DNA from 2 places in the Nocardiopsis sp. LDBS0036 genome. Region 2 is predicted to be linked to the other one. Evidence: predicted binding sites of a transcription regulator. Region 2 holds the regulator's gene; the other holds the start of a gene.

Region 1 (5,178 bases), 2.6 Mb from region 2:
TACGACGACAAGAAGCTGCGCGCCGACGCGGCCGTGGACTTCCTCCAGCTCAACGCCAGGTACGTGGACGAGTTCGGCGAGAACATCTGCATCACCAGCGCCTACCGCGACCTGCCCAACCAGCACCGCGTCTACGGACAGGTCGCGCCGGGCTTCGCGGCCGTCCCCGGCACGAGCAACCACGGCCTGGGACAGGCCATCGACCTCGGCTGCGGCATCCAGAACTACCGGTCCGACCGCTGGCTCTGGATGGAGGCCAACGGCGCCGACTTCGGCTGGCACCACCCTGCCTGGGCCAAGTCCAGTCCCTTCGAGCCCTGGCACTGGGAGTACACCGGCTGACCTTCGGCCGGTGCCTGCCGGGGGCGGCCCCGCACGGGGCCGCCCCGACGCGTCCGACCGCCTCAGGCGGCCGTCTCGGGCACCACCTCGCTGGTGCAGTGGGCGCAGCGGGACGCCTTCTTGCTGATCTCGCTGAGGCAGTGCGGGCACTCGCGCGTGGTGGCCTCCTCGGCCTTGACGAAGCGCTCCACCACCTTGGCCACGGGCAGGACCACGAAGAAGTACAGGATCGCTGCGGTGATCAGGAACGAGATCAGCGCGTCGACGAACGCCCCGTACAGGAACCGGCTCCCGTTGATCTCGAAGTAGAGGTCGCCGAAGGTGGGGACCCCGCCGAAGATGCCGATCAGCGGGGTGATGAACCCCTCGGTGAACGCGGTGATGAGGTTGGCGAAGACCGCGCCGATCACGACCGCGACCGCCAGCTGCACCAGGTTGCCCTGGAGCAGGAACTTCTTGAAGCCTTGCATGGATACAAGCCCTACATACTCGTGGTGTCCGTACGGGCGCCGGAGCGGGATCCCCGGGTGGGAGCCCGCGGCGCCCGGACAGCTTTGCCCACCGGACGTCGCCGGTCAACCGCGGATGGTGATGGACAGCCGGGAGGCGGCCGCGTGGCCCGCCAGACTCCTGGCCTCGACGGGCGTGGCCGCGACGACGATCAGCGCGCCGCCCTCCCCGCCGCCCGAGGACTCCTCCTCCGGCAGGGCCAGGACGGGGCGGTCGCTGACCACCTCCACGGCGGGGCCCGCCCGGGCGGGCGCGAGGTCGTCGCTGCCTCCGGCGGCGAGGACGTCCACCCGGCTGCCGGGGGAGAGCAGGCCCACCGCGCCGGGGTCGGCCACCCGCACCGGAACGGCGACCAGGCCGGGGCCGTAGGCCCGCGCGGGAGGGTCGGCGAGCCGGGCGTCGGTGATCACCTCTCCCCGGCGTACCGGAGCGTTGAGACGGAGCCCGGCGGCCGCGGTGTCGGCCGCGAGCGCGCCGCCCGGCACGGACCCGGCGGGCAGGTCCCGGGCGGTGAGGTCGCCCTCGGTGAGGGGGTCCGCGGCGCCGAGGTCGCGGGAGGCGACCAGGACGCGGGTGACGGGTACGGGTGCGGGGCGTACGGCCAGGACGGCGCTGAGGAGCGCGGCGGCGGCCAGGAGGGCGGCGACGACGCGCCGGTGCCGGTCCAGGAGCCGGGTGAGCGCGCGCCGGTGCCGGTAGGGCGGGGGTGCGGCGTTGGTCATAACCTCAACGCTAGGCCGCGGAGGGCCCGTTCGGAGGTTGTCCACAGGCCCGATCGCGCGGGCCGCGCACCGGGGCGTCCGGTCGGGGCGCCCGGGCGTGGAGGGGCGGGCGGCTGCCCGGCGCACCCGCAGCGGAGCCGGACATGCCGCGCGCCGCCGAGGGGTCGGCGGCGCGGTGGGCGGTCAACGGCCCGGCGGTCAGCTCGTCGCGGCGGTGGCGCTGGTGCTGCCGGCCTTGGCCGTGGTGCTGCTGCTGGTGTCCGAGGAGGAGCCCTTGGTGTCCGAGGAGGCGGAGGACGCGGCGGAGGAGTCGGTGGAGCCCGAGTTCCCGCTGTCCTTGCTCTCGGTGGAGCCCGAGCCGGTCAGCACGGAGCTGTTGGAGGACTTGCCGCTGTCGGTGCGGTAGAAGCCGGAGCCCTTGAAGACGATGCCCACGGCGGAGTACACCTTGCGCAGGCGGCCCTCGCACTCGGGGCAGACGGTCAGCGCGTCGTCGCTGAAGCTCTGCACGACCTCCATCTGGGCGCCGCACTCGGTGCACGCGTACTGGTACGTAGGCACTGTTCGGGTCCTCCTTGCTGGCACTCTCGCCCGTTGACTGCTAAATAGTACGCGCTCGCCGACCGGAGCCGTGACAGGGCCTCGCCCACGGGGACCGGTGCGGGGGCGCGGGCGGTCGGACGCCGGGCGCCGCCGGAGCGCGACCGCCAGCGACAACGCCCCCGGGGCCCGGGTTAATCCCGCCCCGGTCCCGCCCCGCGGTCCGGCCGCTCCCGTTCAGTCCTTCCGGCTCAGCCGCTCCCGCTCGTCCGGTCCGCCCGGCCACACGCCCGCGCCGAGGACCCGCACCCCGCCGGACGGGGTGACCACCGCGTCCACCGGCAGGTCGTGCGGCTCGGCGGGCAGCGACTCCACGAACTCCTCGTCGTGGACCAGGGCGATCGCCGGGGTGTGCGGGCCCTTGCGGGCCAGCGCGCGGTCGTAGCACCCCGCGCCGCGCCCCAGGCGCGTCCCCCGCCGGTCCACGGCCACGGCCGGGCAGACCACCGCGTCGGCCCGGGCCAGCGCGTCGGGCCCGTAGCGGCGGCCCACGGGCTCCAGCAGCCCGTGACCGGCCGGGGCCAGGGAGTCCGGCCCGTCGAAGGCCGCCCAGTCCAGTTCGCCGCCGGGCAGGAACACGGGCAGCAGCACGTAGGCGCCGCGCTTCCACAGCGCCGCCACCAGCTTGCGGGTGTCGGGCTCGCCGCCCACGGAGTAGTAGCAGGCGACCGTCCCGCCCATGGCCAGCCACGGGACGTCCAGCAGCGCGTCGCGGACCGCCGACCCGGCCCGGGCGCGCTCCTCGGGGCCCCGGGCGCGCCGCCGCTCCAGGAAACCCCTCCGCAGCCCGGCCTTGGCCTCACGCAGTCCGCTCTCGCCCATGGCCCCAGTGTGGCACCGCCCCGACCCGGCCGGTTGCCCCGTGCGGTGAACAAGCGGTGGCGGTCCACCCTCCGCCACCCGAAACCATCCGTACTTCTTGGCGCCCTCCTGTGTGTGCAGGCGCGGAGACGGCCGACCGCTGGCCTAAAGTGCCGACATGAACGACTCCACCGACCACAAGCGACCCTCCGGTTCCGTGTCCGTCACGAAGGCGGTCGTACCCGCCGCGGGCCTGGGCACGCGCTTCCTGCCCGCGACCAAGGCCACGCCCAAGGAGATGCTGCCGATCGTGGACAAGCCCGCGATCCAGTACGTCGTGGAGGAGGCGGTGGCCGCCTCCCTCCAGGACGTCCTGATGATCACGGGACGCAGCAAGCGCTCCATCGAGGACCACTTCGACCGGGCCTACGAGCTGGAGGAGGCGTTGGAGGCCAAGGGCGACGACGCCCGGCTGCGCTCGGTGCGCGAGTCCAGCGACCTCGCCCAGGTGCACTACGTCCGCCAGGGCGAGCCGCGCGGCCTGGGCCACGCGGTGCTGTGCGCGGAGGCGCACGTCGGTGACAACCCCTTCGCCGTCCTGCTGGGCGACGACCTCATCGAGTCCGCCGACCTGCTGCGCCGCATGATCGAGGTGCGCGAGCGCCACGGCGGCAGCGTCGTCGCCCTCATGGAGGTGGAGCCCGAGCAGGTGTCCCTGTACGGGTGCGCGGGCATCGAGCCCACCGACGAGGACGACGTCGTCACCGTTACCGACCTGGTCGAGAAGCCCGCCCCCGAGCAGGCGCCGAGCCGCTGGGCGATCATCGGCCGCTACGTCTGCGACCCGGCGGTCTTCCCCGTCCTGCACGAGACCCCGCCCGGCCGGGGCGGTGAGATCCAGCTGACCGACGCCCTGCGCGAGCTGGCCCGGCGCAAGCCCGAGGACGGCGGTACGGTGCACGGCGTCCTCTTCCGCGGCCGCCGCTACGACACCGGCAACAAGGCCGACTACATCCGCACGGTCGTGGACTTCGCCTGCCGGCGCCCCGACCTCGCCGACGAACTGCTGCCCTGGCTGAGCGACTTCGTCGACCGCGCGCGGGCCCAGCGCCCCTGACCGGGACTCCCGAGCGCCCCGACCGGGGCCCGGCGCACCGCATACGGGGCCGGACGCGGCAAGAATGGGGCGCGAGCCGTCTCCTGAGGGAGGGGAGGCGGGGCCACCACAGGAACCGCGAACCGGGAGGAACCCCCGTGAAGAGCGTCGAACAGCACATCGCCGATGTCCTGGCACTGATCCCCGACCCCGTGCCGACCGAGCTGGACCTGCTCCAGGCACACGGCGCCGTGCTGGCCGAGGCCGTCACCTCGCCCGTGTCGCTGCCGGGCTTCGACAACTCGTCCATGGACGGGTACGCGGTGCGCGCCGCGGACCTGGAGTCGGCCTCGCCGGACCACCCCGTGCGGCTGCCGGTCGTGGCCGACATCCCGGCGGGCGACCCCTCCCCGACCGCGGTCCTGCCGGGCAGGTCCGCCCGGATCATGACCGGCGCGCCCATGCCCTCGGGCGCGGACGCGGTGGTCCCGGTCGAGTGGACCGACGGCGGCACGGCCAGCGTGACCTTCGACCGGCCGGTGAAGGAGGGCAACGCCGTGCGCCGCGCGGGGGACGACGTCACCGCGGGCGCCACCGTGCTGCGGCCGGGCGTGCGCATCGGCCCGGGGGAGATGGGAGTCCTGGCGGCCGTCGGGCGCCGTTCGGTCCCGGTCTACGCCCGCCCCCGCGTGATGGTGCTCTCCACCGGCGAGGAGCTGGTCGAGCCCGGGCGCCCGCTCGGCCCCGGCCAGATCTGGGAGTCCAACAGCTTCATGATCGCCGCCGCCGCGCGTGACGCCGGGTGCGAGGTGCACCGCCACGGGTTCGTGGGCGACCACCCTCAGACGGTGCGCGACACGCTGGACGACCTGCTGGTGCGCGCCGACATCGTGGTGACCACGGGCGGCGTGAGCATGGGCGCCCACGACGTGGTCAAGGAGGTGCTCACCCGCGAGGGCACCGTGGAGTTCGTCCAGGTGGCGATGCAGCCGGGCAAGCCCCAGGGCTTCGGCGTGATCGGCCCGGACCGGACCCCCATCATCACGCTGCCCGGCAACCCGGTGAGCGCCTTCGTGTCCTTCCAGGTCTTCGTCCGGCCCGCGCTGC
Region 2 (5,178 bases):
CGGCCACCTCGGGCAGCCGCGCACGCCGGGCCTGCTTGGCCGCCTCGCGGGCGGTCGCACGCCACTTGGCCAGCGCCTTGGCGGCGCGGTTGCCCTTCCAGCGGGTGACGCAGCGCTCCGCCGCCCAGGGCACGACCGCGTCCGCTCCGGCCTCGGTCATCATCTCCACGGCCAGTTCGCCCCGGTCGCCCTTGGGCAGTGCCTGGACCACGGTCAGGCGGGGGCGGGGCGCCGGTTCCTCCCGGCGCTCCACCACCGCGCAGACGATGTGGTCCCCGCCCACGGCGGTCACCGTGCAGCGGGCGCGCAGACCGCGTCCGTCGGAGAGGTCGACGGTCTCGCCCTCCCGGATGCGGCGCACCACGGCGGCGTGGCGGCCCTCGGCGCCGTCCACCGTCACCCGGTCGGCCGCCAGGTCGGCGGCCTCGACCAGGAAGACCGGCGGCGTCACTTGGCGCCGAAGGCGTCGCGGATCTTGGAGAAGAACCCGCCGTGTCCGGGACTGAAGCGTCCCGGGGTCTGGTCCTCGCCGCGCAGTTCGGCGAACTTGCGCAGGAGGGCCTCCTGCTCCTCGTCCAGCCTGCTCGGGGTCTCCACGTCGACGCGGATGCGCAGGTCGCCCCGGCCGCCGCCGTCGAGGTGGCTGACGCCCTTGTTGGGGAGGGTGATGACGTGGCCGGAGTTGGTGCCCGGGCGCAGGTCGATGTTCTCGGTGCCGTCGAGGGTGTCGAAGGCGAAGGAGGCGCCCAGCGCGGCGGCCGTCATGGGGACGGTCACCGTGCAGTGCAGGTCGTCGCCGCGACGTTCGAAGGTGGGGTGCGGGCGCTGGATGATCTCCAGGATGATGTCGCCGCGCGGTCCGCCGTTGGGGCCGACCTCGCCCTCCCCGGCGAGCTGGATGCGGGTGCCGTCGTCGACGCCCGCGGGGATCTTGACGGTGCGGGTGACCTTCTCGCGCACCCGGCCCTCGCCCGCGCAGTCGCCGCAGGGGTTGGTGATGACCGAGCCCTGGCCCGAGCACTGGGGGCAGGGGCGGGAGGTCATGACCTGGCCGAGGAAGGACCGCGTGACCTGGGAGACCTCGCCCTGTCCGTGGCACATCTCACAGGTGGTGCGGTGCGAACCGGCCGCCGTCCCCTCGCCCTGGCAGGTCTCGCACAGGATGGCGGTGGGGAAGGTGATCTCCTTGCTGACCCCGAACGCGGTCTCCACCAGGTCGAGTTCGACGCGGATCTTGATGCTGCGCCCGCGGCGGACCCGTTCCCGGGGGCCGCGCCCGCCGGGCTGGCCGCCGCCGAAGAAGGCGTTCATGATGTCGTCGAAGGCGAACCCGCCCGCGCCGCCGAAGCCCCCGGCCCCGCCGCCGCCGGGCGCGTAGGGGTCCTGGCCCATGTCGAACATCCGGCGCTTGTTCTCGTCGGAGAGGACCTCGTAGGCCTGGGTCACCTCCTTGAAGCGCTCCTGGGTTGCGGGGTCCGGATTGATGTCCGGGTGGAGTTCGCGCGCGAGCCGCCGGTAGGCCTTCTTGATCTCGTCCTTGGACGCGTCGCGACGCACTCCGAGAACCTGGTAATAGTCTCTGGCCACTGGGTTACTGTCCTGCCAAAATCTGTCCGACATAGCGAGCCACGGCGCGTACTGCTCCCATCGTCCCCGGATAGTCCATCCGGGTGGGTCCCACCACACCGATCTTGGCGAGCGACTGGTTTCCCACACCGTAGTCCGCCGACACGATGGAGGTGGACCTCAGGCCCTCGTGGAAGTTCTCCGCGCCGATGCGCACCGTGAGCATCGACGGGTCCTTGGCCTCTCCCAGCAAACGGATGAGGACCATGTTCTCTTCCAGTGCCTCCAGGACGTCCCTGAGGCTGGCGGCGAAGTCGACGGCGGCGAGGTTGGCCGTCCCCGCGAGGACGATCTTCTCCTCGTGCCGCTCGACGAGGCTCTCCAGCAGGACGGAGAGGACCGACACCGCCATCTGGCGGTGTTCGGGCGCCACCTGCGGAGGCAGGTCCTCCACCGCGTCGGGCACGTCGCCGAGGTGGCGTCCGGCGATGGCCCGGTTCAACATCGCGCGCAGGTCGTTGACGGCGGCCTCGTGGACCTCTCCCAGGCCGTCGATGACGCGCTGCTCGACCCGGCCCGTGTTGGTGATCACGACCATCATGATCCGCTGACCCCCGAGGGGGACCAGTTCCACGTGCTGCACCGACGAGCGGGTCAGCGACGGGTACTGGACGATCGCGACCTGGCGGGTGAGCTGCGCGAGGAGCCGCACGGTCCGGGCGACGATCTCGTCGAGGTCCACGGCGCCGGTGAGGAAGGACTCGATGGCGCGCCGCTCCGCGCTGGAGAGCGGTTTGACCGAGGAGAGCCGGTCGACGAAGAGCCGGTACCCCTTGTCCGTGGGAACGCGTCCGGCACTGGTGTGCGGCTGCGCGATGTAGCCGTCCTCCTCGAGGGCGACCATGTCGTTGCGGATGGTCGCCGGGGAGACTCCGAGCCGGTGCCGGTCGGCCAGGGCCTTGGAACCCACGGGCTCGTTGGTGTTGACGAAGTCCTCGACGACGGCACGCAGGACCGCGAGCTTGCGCTCATCCAGCACTCGCCACCTCCTGGCACTCCATGGTCCTCAGTGCTAAGTCTACGCCCGGCCGCAAACCCTGACGGTTACCCGCGGGTGGTGAAGCCGCGGCGCGGCCGTGCCGCCCCTGCTCCCGCCGGGCACGCGGCACGCGCCGCGGCCGACGGGGCGCCGGCGCGCGCCACCAGTAGACTGCACGACCGTGGCTACCAAGGGAACCGGCCGTTACGGCCGCGACGTGCTCGCCGGGGACTGGCGCCGCCCGAAGAAGAAGGCGGTCCGCGAGGTGCCCCTGGAAAGGGAACTGGTCGTGGAGGACGCCGAGGAGGCGTTCTGCGGGGCGGTGATGGCCTGGGACAAGGCCACCGTCACGCTGGAGGACCGGCACGGCCGCCGCCGCGTGTTCGACCTCGCCCCCGCCGCGTTCCTGGTCGACGGCGAGCCGGTGACCCTCGTGCGCCCCTCCGCCGCTCCACGGGGGCCGCTGCGCAGCGCCTCCGGGTCGGTGGCGGTACCGGGCGCGCGGGCGCGCACGGCCCGGGAGAGCCGGATCTACGTGGAGGGCGTCCACGACGCCGAACTGGTGGAGAAGGTCTGGGGCCACGACCTGCGCGTGGAGGGGGTGGCCGTCGAGTTCCTGGAGGGGGTCGACGACCTGCCCTCGATCGTGGCGGAGTTCTCACCCGGGCCCGGCAGGAGGCTGGGCGTCCTGGTGGACCACCTGGTGCCGGGGTCCAAGGAGACGCGGATCGCCGAGCGGGTGCGCGGCGAGCACGTGCTGGTGGCCGGGCACCCCTACGTCGACGTCTGGCAGGCGGTGCGGCCGGGTTCCGTGGGGATCGGGGCATGGCCCGAGGTGCCGCGCGACGTGCCCTGGAAGGAGGGGGTCGTGAGCGCCCTGGGCTGGCGGATGGAGACGGGAGAGGCGTGGCGCCGGATCCTGGGGTCGGTCCGTACCTATGCTGATCTGGAGCCGGCTCTGCTCGGCCGGGTGGAGGAGCTGATCGACTTCGTCACCGGGCCGCACCCGGACGCTCCCTAGCGAGCGCTGCGCGCGGGAGGAGCGGTAGGACCTAGGATTTGACCTGGGCGAGGCGCCGGTCCCCGTGTCCGGTGCCGAGGTCGCCCGCCTCCGGCCCGCGCGGTCGTCGGTACAGCACGGTAGTACAGAACCTCCCTCTCATCAGCGGAGCCAAGGAAGAGCATGAGCCAGACCCCGACGAACCCCCCGCCCCCGGAGGATCCCCACCGGGGACAGCAGCCGGAGCACGGGCAGGACGGTCAGCAGGAGTACGGACAGCGGCCCCCGCAGCCGGAACCCGGCCAGCAGCCCTCCTACGGGCAGCCGTCCGGGGCGCAGCCGCCCTACGCTCCGCAGCCCGACCAGGACCACGGCCAGCCGCCCTCGGGTGCGCAGTCCCCGTACGCCCCGCAGCCCGACCAGGGCTACCAGGGCTACGGCCAGACCCCGGGGGCGCAGCCCGACTTCGCACCGCCCCCCGGCGCCCCGTCGCCGTACGCGCCCCAGCCCGGTCAGGGCCAGCCCGCCTACGGTCAGTCCTCGGGCGCGCAGTCGCCGTACGCCCCGCAGTTCGAGCAGGGGCAGCAGGGCTACGGCCAGGCCTCGGGGGCCCAGCCGGGTTACGGGCAGCCCTCCGGCGCCCAGCCCGGGTACGGCCAGGCCCCTGGAGCCCAGCCCGGCTACGCCCCGCAGCCCGAATACGGTCAGCAGCCCTACGGCCAGCCCCAGCAGGGCGAGTACGGCCAGCCCCCGGCCGGACAGCAGCAGCCCGGTTTCGCACCGCCGGAAGGCGCCCCCGAGCAGCCCGGCTACGGGCAGCAGGCGGCCTACGGCCAGACCCCGGGGGCGCAGCCCGCCTACGGCCAGCCCTCCGGCGCCCAGTCCCCGTACGCCCCGCAGCCCGACCAGGGACAGCAGGGCTACGCCCAGGCGCCGGGAGCCCAGCCCTCCGGCGCCCAGCCCGGCTACGCCCCGCAGCCCGAGTACGGTCAGCAGCCCTACGGCCAGCCCCAGCAGCCCCAGCAGGGCGAGTACGGCCAGCCCCAGCAGGGCGTCTACGGCCAGCCCGCCCCGGGCCAGCAGCAGCCCTACCCGGGCGCCCCCGCGGCGTACGGGCAGCCGGGCGTTCCTGGCCAGCCCCAGCAGGGCGCGCCGGGCGGCGACAACAGCACGCTCGTGGCCATGCTCGCCCACCTGTCGGGCTTCGTGATCGCCTGCCTGGGTTGGATTCCGCCTCTGGCCGTCTACTTCGCCAAGCGCAACCAGTCGCCGTTCGTCCGCCACCACGCGGCCGAGGCGGCCAACTTCCAGCTCACCCTGCTGATCCCCTACCTCTTCGCGTGGGTGGCCTTCATCGGCCTGGGTATCTTCTTCCCGGAGCTGTCCTGGATCGGATCCCTCCTGGTCGCCCTGATCTGGATCGTCGCTATCGTGTTCGGCGTCCTGGGCGCCAACGGCGCCAACAAGGGGACGTGGTACCGCTACCCGGTGAGCATCCGCCTGTTGAAGTGATCCGCTCCCGCACGCAGTCCGAGCGCATCCGCACGAAGGAACCCAACATGTCCTATCCCAG

What was found. The regulator HrcA, encoded in region 2, represses chaperone genes, less so after heat shock. The targets are predictions, from matches to a motif close to TTGGCACTCTCNNNNNGAGAGTGCCAA.
Region 1: a site for HrcA is predicted at 2,153-2,179, ahead of UIS43_RS14130 (FmdB family zinc ribbon protein). Genes of this name have one in related genera too.

The regions. Positions count from the first base shown of each region.
Region 1 is NZ_CP141103.1:3,363,340-3,368,517, reverse strand. Features, by position in the region: gene UIS43_RS14145 (M15 family metallopeptidase) at 1-342, shown strand, start outside; gene UIS43_RS14140 (MscL family protein) at 405-812, opposite strand; gene UIS43_RS14135 (SAF domain-containing protein) at 918-1,574, opposite strand; gene UIS43_RS14130 (FmdB family zinc ribbon protein) at 1,773-2,135, opposite strand; gene UIS43_RS14125 (5-formyltetrahydrofolate cyclo-ligase) at 2,352-2,996, opposite strand; gene galU (UTP--glucose-1-phosphate uridylyltransferase GalU) at 3,154-4,092, shown strand; gene glp (gephyrin-like molybdotransferase Glp) at 4,230-5,178, shown strand, end outside.
Region 2 is NZ_CP141103.1:5,936,601-5,941,778, reverse strand. Features, by position in the region: gene UIS43_RS25260 (16S rRNA (uracil(1498)-N(3))-methyltransferase) at 1-451, opposite strand, end outside; gene dnaJ (molecular chaperone DnaJ) at 448-1,587, opposite strand; gene hrcA (heat-inducible transcriptional repressor HrcA) at 1,592-2,605, opposite strand; gene UIS43_RS25245 (DUF3097 domain-containing protein) at 2,787-3,626, shown strand; gene UIS43_RS25240 (DUF4870 domain-containing protein) at 4,788-5,117, shown strand; gene UIS43_RS25235 (DUF4870 domain-containing protein) at 5,165-5,178, shown strand, end outside.